Regions from separate parts of the Chryseobacterium sp. WG23 genome, predicted to be linked through region 1. Evidence: riboswitches for the same ligand, from Rfam matches in the RefSeq annotation. Region 1 holds a riboswitch; each other region holds the start of a gene.
The links. A riboswitch is a leader RNA that binds a small molecule or an ion and turns the genes downstream of it on or off. The one in region 1 is predicted to bind cobalamin.
Positions count from the first base shown of each region.

Region 2: linked by a shared signal. The riboswitch ahead of MP477_RS21650 (acyl-CoA thioesterase) and the one ahead of MP477_RS19615 (TonB-dependent siderophore receptor) in region 1 are both predicted to bind cobalamin.
Region 3: linked by a shared signal. The riboswitch ahead of metE (5-methyltetrahydropteroyltriglutamate--homocysteine S-methyltransferase) and the one ahead of MP477_RS19615 (TonB-dependent siderophore receptor) in region 1 are both predicted to bind cobalamin.
Region 4: linked by a shared signal. The riboswitch ahead of MP477_RS16075 (TonB-dependent siderophore receptor) and the one ahead of MP477_RS19615 (TonB-dependent siderophore receptor) in region 1 are both predicted to bind cobalamin.

Region 1 is NZ_JALCZE010000014.1:39,587-41,791, reverse strand. Features, by position in the region: gene pafA (alkaline phosphatase PafA) at 1-517, shown strand, start outside; cobalamin riboswitch at 685-863, shown strand; gene MP477_RS19615 (TonB-dependent siderophore receptor) at 895-2,205, shown strand, end outside.
Region 2 is NZ_JALCZE010000017.1:60,570-62,774, reverse strand. Features, by position in the region: gene MP477_RS21655 (hypothetical protein) at 1-605, shown strand, start outside; cobalamin riboswitch at 639-820, shown strand; gene MP477_RS21650 (acyl-CoA thioesterase) at 935-1,318, shown strand; gene MP477_RS21645 (HD family hydrolase) at 1,378-1,968, opposite strand; gene MP477_RS21640 (hypothetical protein) at 1,977-2,205, opposite strand, start outside.
Region 3 is NZ_JALCZE010000001.1:194,140-196,344, forward strand. Features, by position in the region: gene MP477_RS00885 (hypothetical protein) at 1-99, shown strand, start outside; gene MP477_RS00890 (Lrp/AsnC family transcriptional regulator) at 257-718, opposite strand; cobalamin riboswitch at 918-1,102, shown strand; gene metE (5-methyltetrahydropteroyltriglutamate--homocysteine S-methyltransferase) at 1,278-2,205, shown strand, end outside.
Region 4 is NZ_JALCZE010000010.1:105,792-107,996, reverse strand. Features, by position in the region: gene MP477_RS16075 (TonB-dependent siderophore receptor) at 1-1,164, opposite strand, end outside; cobalamin riboswitch at 1,275-1,460, opposite strand; gene MP477_RS16070 (transporter) at 1,664-2,205, opposite strand, start outside.

The DNA of each region.
Region 1 (2,205 bases):
CATGGAAAAAAATCTTAATCAGAAACTGAAAGAAAAATTTGGTGCTGATAACCTGATCAATGCTATAGATAATTATCAGGTGTATTTTGACAGAAAAGTATTGGCAGATACTAAACTTGAGCTGGATGATGTGAGAAATTTTGCGGTAAAAGAACTTGAAAAAGATCCTACTGTTTTATATGCTGTTTCTGTAGACAGAGTTCAGGAAGCCAGTATTCCGGAGCCTATCAAACAAAGAATTATCAATGGGATCAACAGACAGAGAAGCGGAGATATCCAGTTGATTTCTCATGACTCTATGCTTCCTCCTTATTCTAAAACAGGAACTACACACAGTGTTTGGAACTCTTATGATTCCCATATTCCATTGATTTTTATGGGTTGGGGAGTTCAGCAGGGAGAAAGCAATAAAGAATACCACATGACAGATATTGCACCTACGGTTTCTTCTTTATTGAAAATCCAGTTTCCAAGTGGAAATGTTGGAAATCCGATTACAGAAGTGATGGGGAAATAATCAAACAACATCAGTATATATAAATGGCTGCTTTCAACTATTGGAGGCAGCTTTTATTTTTATAGTATTCATCAAGGCCGGTTGCTGTACAGGATTTTCTAATACTTATGAATAAGACGTAATTTTTTACCTGTTATTTCACTTTTTGTCTAATACATTTAAAAAGCTATCTTTGCAAAAATTATGGTTTCCAATATATTGGAATGAAAAGGGAATCGGGTGGAACTCCCGGACTGTCCCCGCAACTGTAAATCGCAACAAAAGTTTCTGTAAAAAACCACTGTGTAAAAACGGGAAGGTACAGAAGGCGAAAGTCAGGAGACCTGCCAGAATAATAATCAAAATATATATTGCTTTCGGAGGAAGAGTAAATTAGTATGGATATAAAAAGATCTTTAGTACTGCTTTTTTCGTCTTATGGCTGCTTTCTTTTTGGACAAGAGAAGGCCTTAGATACTATTTATGTATTCGACAGCCAGATAAACAAAGTAAAGCTCTTTCATCATGTAACGAATATTACCAATGAAGATGCTGAAAAAAATTCTGCCAACCTTTCCGAATTACTGAGATTTCAATCTCCTGTGTATATCAAAGAAAATGGGCGTGGTGCCGTTTCTTCACCTTCTTTCAGGGGAACTACCGCCCAGCAGACTGCTTTTGTATGGAATGGAATTAATATTAACTCCAGTTTTTTAGGACAGGGAGATATCAATAATATGGCTTTGTTTGGATATGACCAGATCGGAATTAAACCTGGTGGAGGTAGTGTTATTTATGGCAGTGGCGCCATTGGGGGAAGTATTCATTTGAATAGCAGCCTTGATTTTAATAAAGGTTTCCATGCTGCTCTGTTTTCAGAATTTGCATCTTTTAATACTTATAATAATGTTGTTAAAGGTTCTTACAGCAATGATAAGTTCAGCTTTAAAGTTTCCGGAAGCCATTCTATAAGCCAGAATGATTATGAAGTAGAAGAAGCGGGCGGAAAGAAGTATACGAATGACAACGGAAAGTATTACAATACCAATTTCAATATAGCAGTAGCTTATAAAATTGCTCCCCATCATCAGATCTCATGGATATCAGAGACTTTTAACGGAAAACAGCATTATCCTGTTCGTTTTGGTGATCTGGAAACCAAGACAAAGTATCATACCCAGAATTTCAGAAACCTGATGGCCTGGGATTGGAATACCACGCGTTTCAGCAATTCATTTAAAGCAGCCTATACTGAGGAAAATTTTCAGTATTTTGGAGATATTGCAGAACCGGAAACCAGTGGAGGTGCCGGAAAGAATTATATTTTGAAAAATGATTTCAATTACTTCCTCAATTCAAAATGGAATATCAATATTATCGGAGAATTTCAAGTGAATAAAGGTAAGGGAGAGGGAAGCTCAAAAATAGGTGATATCAGCAGAAATGCCGGGTCTATTGCCGGATTACTTCGTTATTTTCCTATCAAAGACTTACGGTTTGAAGCCGGAATCAAGAAAGATTTTGTAGAAGACTTTAAATCACCGGTCTTATTTTCTTTTTCAGGAAAATGGAATGCCACCCAATGGTATGATGTAGGGCTAAGTGTTTCAAGAAACTTCAGAGCTCCTTCATTTAATGACCTCTACTGGACACCGGGAGGAAATCTGAATTTAAAACCGGAAACTTCCTACCAGTTTGAATGGAGTAAC
Region 2 (2,205 bases), on a different contig from region 1:
ATGTAAAGCCGGCGCCGGGAGAAACGGAATGGATCTGGATCAAATATCCTGAAAAACAGGACGAGGAAAAGCCTTTTGTAAGGTATGAAACTCTTGATAAGGAAGGAATGGTAAATAAAGATCGTATTGCTTATATTGACCAGCTTCCCCAGTATACACCTTCCAAATCCAAGAATGGAAAGTCGCTTATTTTCACCGATAATTCTGACCCTAAAATCCCCACAGCTCAAAGGAGTAAAGTAGTTATTGATATTTACCCATCCAATGCCGGATACCGTAAAAAGGAGAAAGATGCTGATGGAAAACTCCTTACTATCGATAAAGTAAAGCCATGGGGAATAGGCAATGATCTCCCTGAAGGCATGACCGAAATTAAATCAATCAGGGTTCAGCAGCCTGGAAGAGGTTCTGTTTTTGTAAGGGAAGCTATCAAAAACATGTTTCAGCCCACCATGGATTTCAATAATGTGGCGGTAACCTCTTTAGATAACGACAATATCTTTCTTTATATGATCAATGGTTCAGGAGAATACAGATATACAAGTCTTTGGACCATTAAAAAAGGAAGAGTGATCAGTCAGATTATTTACCATAATCCGGAATAAATTCATTATTTTTGCCCCGAAAAAGTTTAACGCTTATTCATCATGGAAATAGGTTCTGCCTAACAGCAGATTAAAAAGGGAATCGTGTGAAAATCACGAACTGTCGCGCAACTGTAAGTAACTGAAGTCTTTTATTAAGATCCACTGTGCGGGGCATGGGAAGGGGATAAAAGATGTTACAAGTCAGGAGACCTGCCTTTTTCTTAAACAAAAAACTTTCGCGATATGAAGTTTATTGATCTGATGGATTTTTTCAGGGATTTCTTGGATTCCTGTTATTATTCTGTTGTTTTAATAGTATTTCATTTCGTTTTAATTAATAATGAAATATGACTACAGAAGAAAGAATTGAAGCATCTGAAACCAGAATATTTAAAGCGGTTTTCCCTAATACAACGAATCATTATGATACACTTTTTGGAGGTACGGCTATGCAGCTGATGGATGAAGTAGCCTTCATTACTGCTACCCGATTTGCAAGAAAAAGAGTGGTAACCGTAAGCAGTGATAAAATTGATTTTAAAAAACCTATCCCCGCAGGAACTATTGTTGAACTGATTGGGAAAGTTTCCTACGTTGGAAAAACCAGTATGAAGGTCAATGTAGAGATCTACACGGAACAGATGTATTCTTACGAAAGAGAAAAAGCAATCATTGGCGACTTTACTTTTGTAGCCATTGATGAATTCAAAAAGCCAATCCAAATCCTATAATTATAAAGTTTCGGGCGGCCAAAGGCCGCCCGAAACTATTTATAGTAAAAACTAAGCTTTTATTTGATCACTTTTCCGGTTTCCAGACTTCTGGTCAGCAATAATTCAAAAGCTTCCCCCATCTCATCAGAAGCTCTGCAGATGGCATTTTCAAGCATGCTTCTAATTTGTTTTTCCGTAACTCCGGCTTCTGTCCAGCTTTTTCCTGAGGTATGTGAATTGAGGATAAAAGGAATAATTCTGTCAATAGCACACGCAAAAATAGCATCTGGCGTTATTTCTTCTTCAAATTCCAGCCATAAATTGAAAAACTCCGAACGTAACGGCTCGTCTAAAATTCCAAAGATCTTTTGAGCAGAAACTTTTTCCCTTTCAAACTTGCCAACCATCGCTTTTTCATCAAAAAGAAAAGTATCGCCAGCCTCAATTTCAACCAAGTCGTGAATGGAAAGCATTCTGATAACTCTCAGGAGGTCAATGTCAGCACGGTTTTTTGCATAAGGATATAAAATCTGTGCAAGAATAACAATCTGCCACGAGTGTTCTGCAGTATTTTCCCTTCTTGAATCATCTGCATTATAATTTCTTCTTTGTACGTTTTTCAAAGCATCTACTGCCAGGATAAAATCGATTTCTTTCTGAATTTTCATTGTATTATTTATCTATTATATTGCCCTGCCGGATATACCTTGGTTCTGGTAACCCATTTGTTATTTATTTTTTCCCTGGTAATCACTTTTACACGGTCTTCATTGGTCATATCTTCTTCCCTCTCCAATACCTTTTCTAATCCTTTGTTAGGAATTACTTGATATTCTGTAGTAAAAATCATGCAACATCCGGATTTTCCTGTGGCAACAAGGCGCTTACGCTTGGCATCTACACCG
Region 3 (2,205 bases), on a different contig from region 1:
CCCGTAGATATGGACTGGGTTTTCTTAGGTAAAAGAAATTCAGACGGAACCTTTAATTATGACGGCACTAAAATAGAAGTGTACATTTCACCTTTATAAGGAGCCTAGACAGAAACAATTTTAATAAACTGTTTCTGTCTTATTTTTATTTCTTTTTCTCCTGAAACAACAGGAATTCACCCATTTATTCCTTTATTTTCTCCAAATACCTGTTACCCGCTAAAAACGATTGTACTCAAAATTGTACTCAAAAATATCAGATTGTTAAGCCATGGGTATTTTTTACTTCTGCCATTACAAACGTACTGTGCGTACTTCCGATAGAATCTACAGAACCCAGTGTATTGAATACAAAATCCTGATAATGTTTCATATCCCGGACCTGAACTTTCAGCAGGAAATCAAAATCTCCGGAAATATTATAACATTCTGCCACTTCTTCTATTTCCAGAATTTCATTAACGAAATCATAGCCTACAGAACGGTCATGAATTTTCAGCTTGATCTGGCAGAAAACGGTAAAACCCCGGTTAAGTTTATCCGGATCAAGAACCGCAGCATATTTTTTCACATAGCCTTCCTGTTCCAGACGTTTCACCCTTTCAAAAACAGGAGAAGGGGAAAGATTAATTTCTTTGGCAAGCTCCTTAACGGTAAGTTTTGCATTTTTCTGAAGCAGTCTCAGCAGCTGTATATCTTTGGTATCAAGATGTTCCACAGGATATTATTCTTTTTAGTATTAATTTTATTCAAAATTACAGAATTATATTCTTTTAAAATAAAATCATACAGATTTATTTACTTTATTTAAAACTAATTATTATTCGTTTATTCTGTATTTGTAAATTTACACAAAATTAAAATCTTTTATTAGCACAGATAGAAAATGTAATTGATAAGAATAGTTCTTTACAGATACTTCATCAAACAGGAGAGGTTTTACGTAAGGTAAATTAATAGGGAATCGTGTGCAAATCACGAGCTGTCGCGCAACTGTAAGTAACATACCAAAGGGTTCTGTCCTTGTGATCCACTGCCTAAGCGGGAAGGACGACAGAAACTGTTACAAGTCAGGAGACCTGCCTTTACTGAATTGACAATGCTTTCGCGGTCTGAAGCTTTGGGTCATACAGATGATATACTTTTTAGTACGTTTTTCCAAGAGTAAAACGGAACTGTCAGGTATGCATTATTTCCCAAAAAAATCTTACCGGCAAAAGCATTACGAAGCATTCAAAGAGCTTTTAAAAATAAGTTTAATTAAAAGTTTAAAAAAAATGCAAACGCACATTCTTGGCTATCCGCGAATTGGTAGCAAAAGAGAACTCAAAAAAGCCTGCGAGCAATATTGGTCAGGCAAAATCCTTTTGGAAGAACTTCTTACTACAGGAAGGAATATCTGCAATCACAATTGGAATATTCAGAAGGAGGCAGGGATAGACCTTATTCCATGTAATGATTTTTCCTATTATGATCAGGTACTGGATATGAGCTTAATTGTAGGTGCTATTCCGGTACGTTATCATGAAGTAGCCCTTAAAAAAAATAATTCAGAGCTGGATCTGTACTTTGCGATGGCCAGAGGATACCAGAAAGACGGGCTGGATATCACGGCCATGGAAATGACAAAATGGTTTGATACCAATTATCATTATATTGTTCCTGAATTTTATAAAAATCAGCAGTTTACACTGACTTCCGACAAAATATTCAACGAGTTTGCGGGAGCTAAACAAGCAGGAATTAATGCCAAGCCGGTACTCATCGGACTTGTTTCTTATCTTCTTTTAGGAAAGGAAAAAGAAGAGGGATTTGATAAACTGGATCTTGCCAAAAACCTTCTTCCGGTATACACTGAAATCTTAACAAAACTTCAGGATCAGGGTGCTCAATGGATTCAGTTTGATGAGCCGTTTTTAACTTTAGATATAACAGAGAAAGCAAAAGAAACCTACCAGTACGTTTACCGGGAACTTAGAAAACAATTCCCACTGCTAAAATTCATCGTTGCGACCTATTTCGATGGATTGAAAGACAATGCATCTCTTGCTGTGTCACTTCCTGCAGACGTTCTGCATATAGACCTGGTGAGAAATCCTGAGCAGCTGGCAGATATTTTACATGCTGTTCCTGAAAACCTAAGCCTGTCATTAGGAGTAGTAGACGGAAGAAATATCTGGAAAAATGAGTATGAAAAATCTTTGG
Region 4 (2,205 bases), on a different contig from region 1:
CAATGTGGTATAGCGGGTAGGATAAGAAAATTGATACAGGTCTGCATCCAGATTATTGTACTGGAAATCCCCGCTCAAACTAATATCCCAATTGGAACTCACTGTATATAAATTGGAAGAAGATATATACAGCTCCCTTTGAATGTAGGTATTATCTGAATATTTAACTAACTGAGACTGTACCGTATCCAGAAAACGGGTATAATCGTAAGCAAATTTTGCTTTAAGCTGAGTTTCGAATTTAGGGAATAACTTTTTCCTCAGATTGGCCTGTACAAAATAGTTCTCATCAAACATCCTTGCCCCTCTCCCATCAAAACGGCTGTTAACAACAGGAGCAGGAATACCCCGATTTGAAATATACCCATATCCACGGATATTCCAGCTTCCGTTATTTAAAGTTCCATTCAAGGAGGTTTCAAAACGTTTTGCTTTAATATCAGAGTCTCTTCTTTTAGCAATCGTATCATACGCCTGCTCTCCATTAGGATATTTTTTCTCGTAACGGTATTTGTAAATACCATCACTTTGCAGAAATTCGGCACTGAAACTGGCAGAAGTTCTCTGTGATATTTTTTGTTCCAAACGGAAAGAGGGGTTGAATAAATCAATGGATGCACTTTTTGCCCTCAAAACAAGATTTGTTTTTCTTGTTCCGGTAAATACCGGTGTTTTGGGCTGCAAATAAATAGAACCTGATGATCCGAAATCTTTTGCCGGCTGAAAGATCTCACTTTTCTGACCGTTGTATAATGATATTTCTTCCAGATCATCCAAAGAATATCTTCCCAGATCCACAAGGCCGTTCTGCGCATTTCCCAGCTGAATTCCGTCATAAAAAACTCCTACGTGCTGGCTTCCCATACTTCGGATATTAATGGTCTTTAAGCCTCCAATTCCACCGTAGTCTTTGATCTGAACACCGGAAAAATACCGTAAGGCATCTGCAACAGAGTGGCTGTTCAGTCTTTCAAGCTCTTCTCCCTGCAATATCTGAGCAGGAACGATTTCTTTAAAGCTCTTTTTGTAAATATTGACAGCCTTAATAGCTTCTTCCTTTAAGGTGTCTTTTTTCTTTGTTTGAGAAAACAAGAATTGTGATGTTAACACCAATGTTGTGAAAACAACTTTATGAAATTGAGATGTAGTCAGTTTTGCCACCATTAGCTCATTTATGAATAATGATGACGCTAATGGATGTAAGAAAGCAACGACAAAGCACAGTGGTCGCTGCACAAAATCATTGTTGTCCTAAAGCTTTATTCCACGAAAGCGTCAAACGTTTATGGTCTGGCAGGTCTTCTGACTTACTCCATTTTTGAAATCCTTCCCATTAAAAAACAGTGGATATAATCTTCAAAAATTTTGGTGTGGAGCTTACAGCAGCGGGTCTGTTCCGGATTCTCACCGGATTCCCTTTTAAAAGCTTTTTACAGCTTACCAAATTTCGGCAAAGATAGAAAATAATTAATATATATTCACAAATAACAAAATGATTTACAATATTATAAAAGCATGTGTACCAAAGGTAAATTTTGAATAGAAAAATACTAAAGTACAATAGAATTCGTGTAAAAATTACAGGTATGATTTTAAACGCAAAGTTTAAATATCTCCCATCTGAATAAGTATGATAAACATTAAACTTTGCGTTAAGGATCAACTATATCCCAATATTCAGGAAAATACTGAACCTTGATTTTGCTTCTATATCTCCTCCTGCAAGATGGGTATAAACAGGAAGCATAACTTCACTTCCAAGACTGAACTTTTTATAGGAAGCCTCAAAGCCCAACTTTCCATATAATGCACTTCCGGCAGTATTAGGCAGCGCTTCATCAAACTGTTTATTCTGAGCATACACTTCTCCCTGAACCCCTGTCTTTAAAGAAAATATAGATTTTTCATTTCCCGCAACCTGATAAAAGCCTGTTGCTGCATAATTCCATTGGTTTCCAAAGCGGTACTTCTTTTTATTTTCTGTTTTAATGGTATAATCTGTATTAAGCAATACCGCAATTTTATTCTTCTGAAATTTATAATTCAAAGCTGCTTGATAATCCCAGCTTCCTGTTCCCAGCTGAAAACTCGGATTAACTCCTGAAATTCCTTTTTCATCAAACTTACCCAAAGGAATTTTTACGCCCAATCCACCGTTCAGCTGATGGAAATTATCTTTCGAACGCATCAGTTGATAAATTCCCA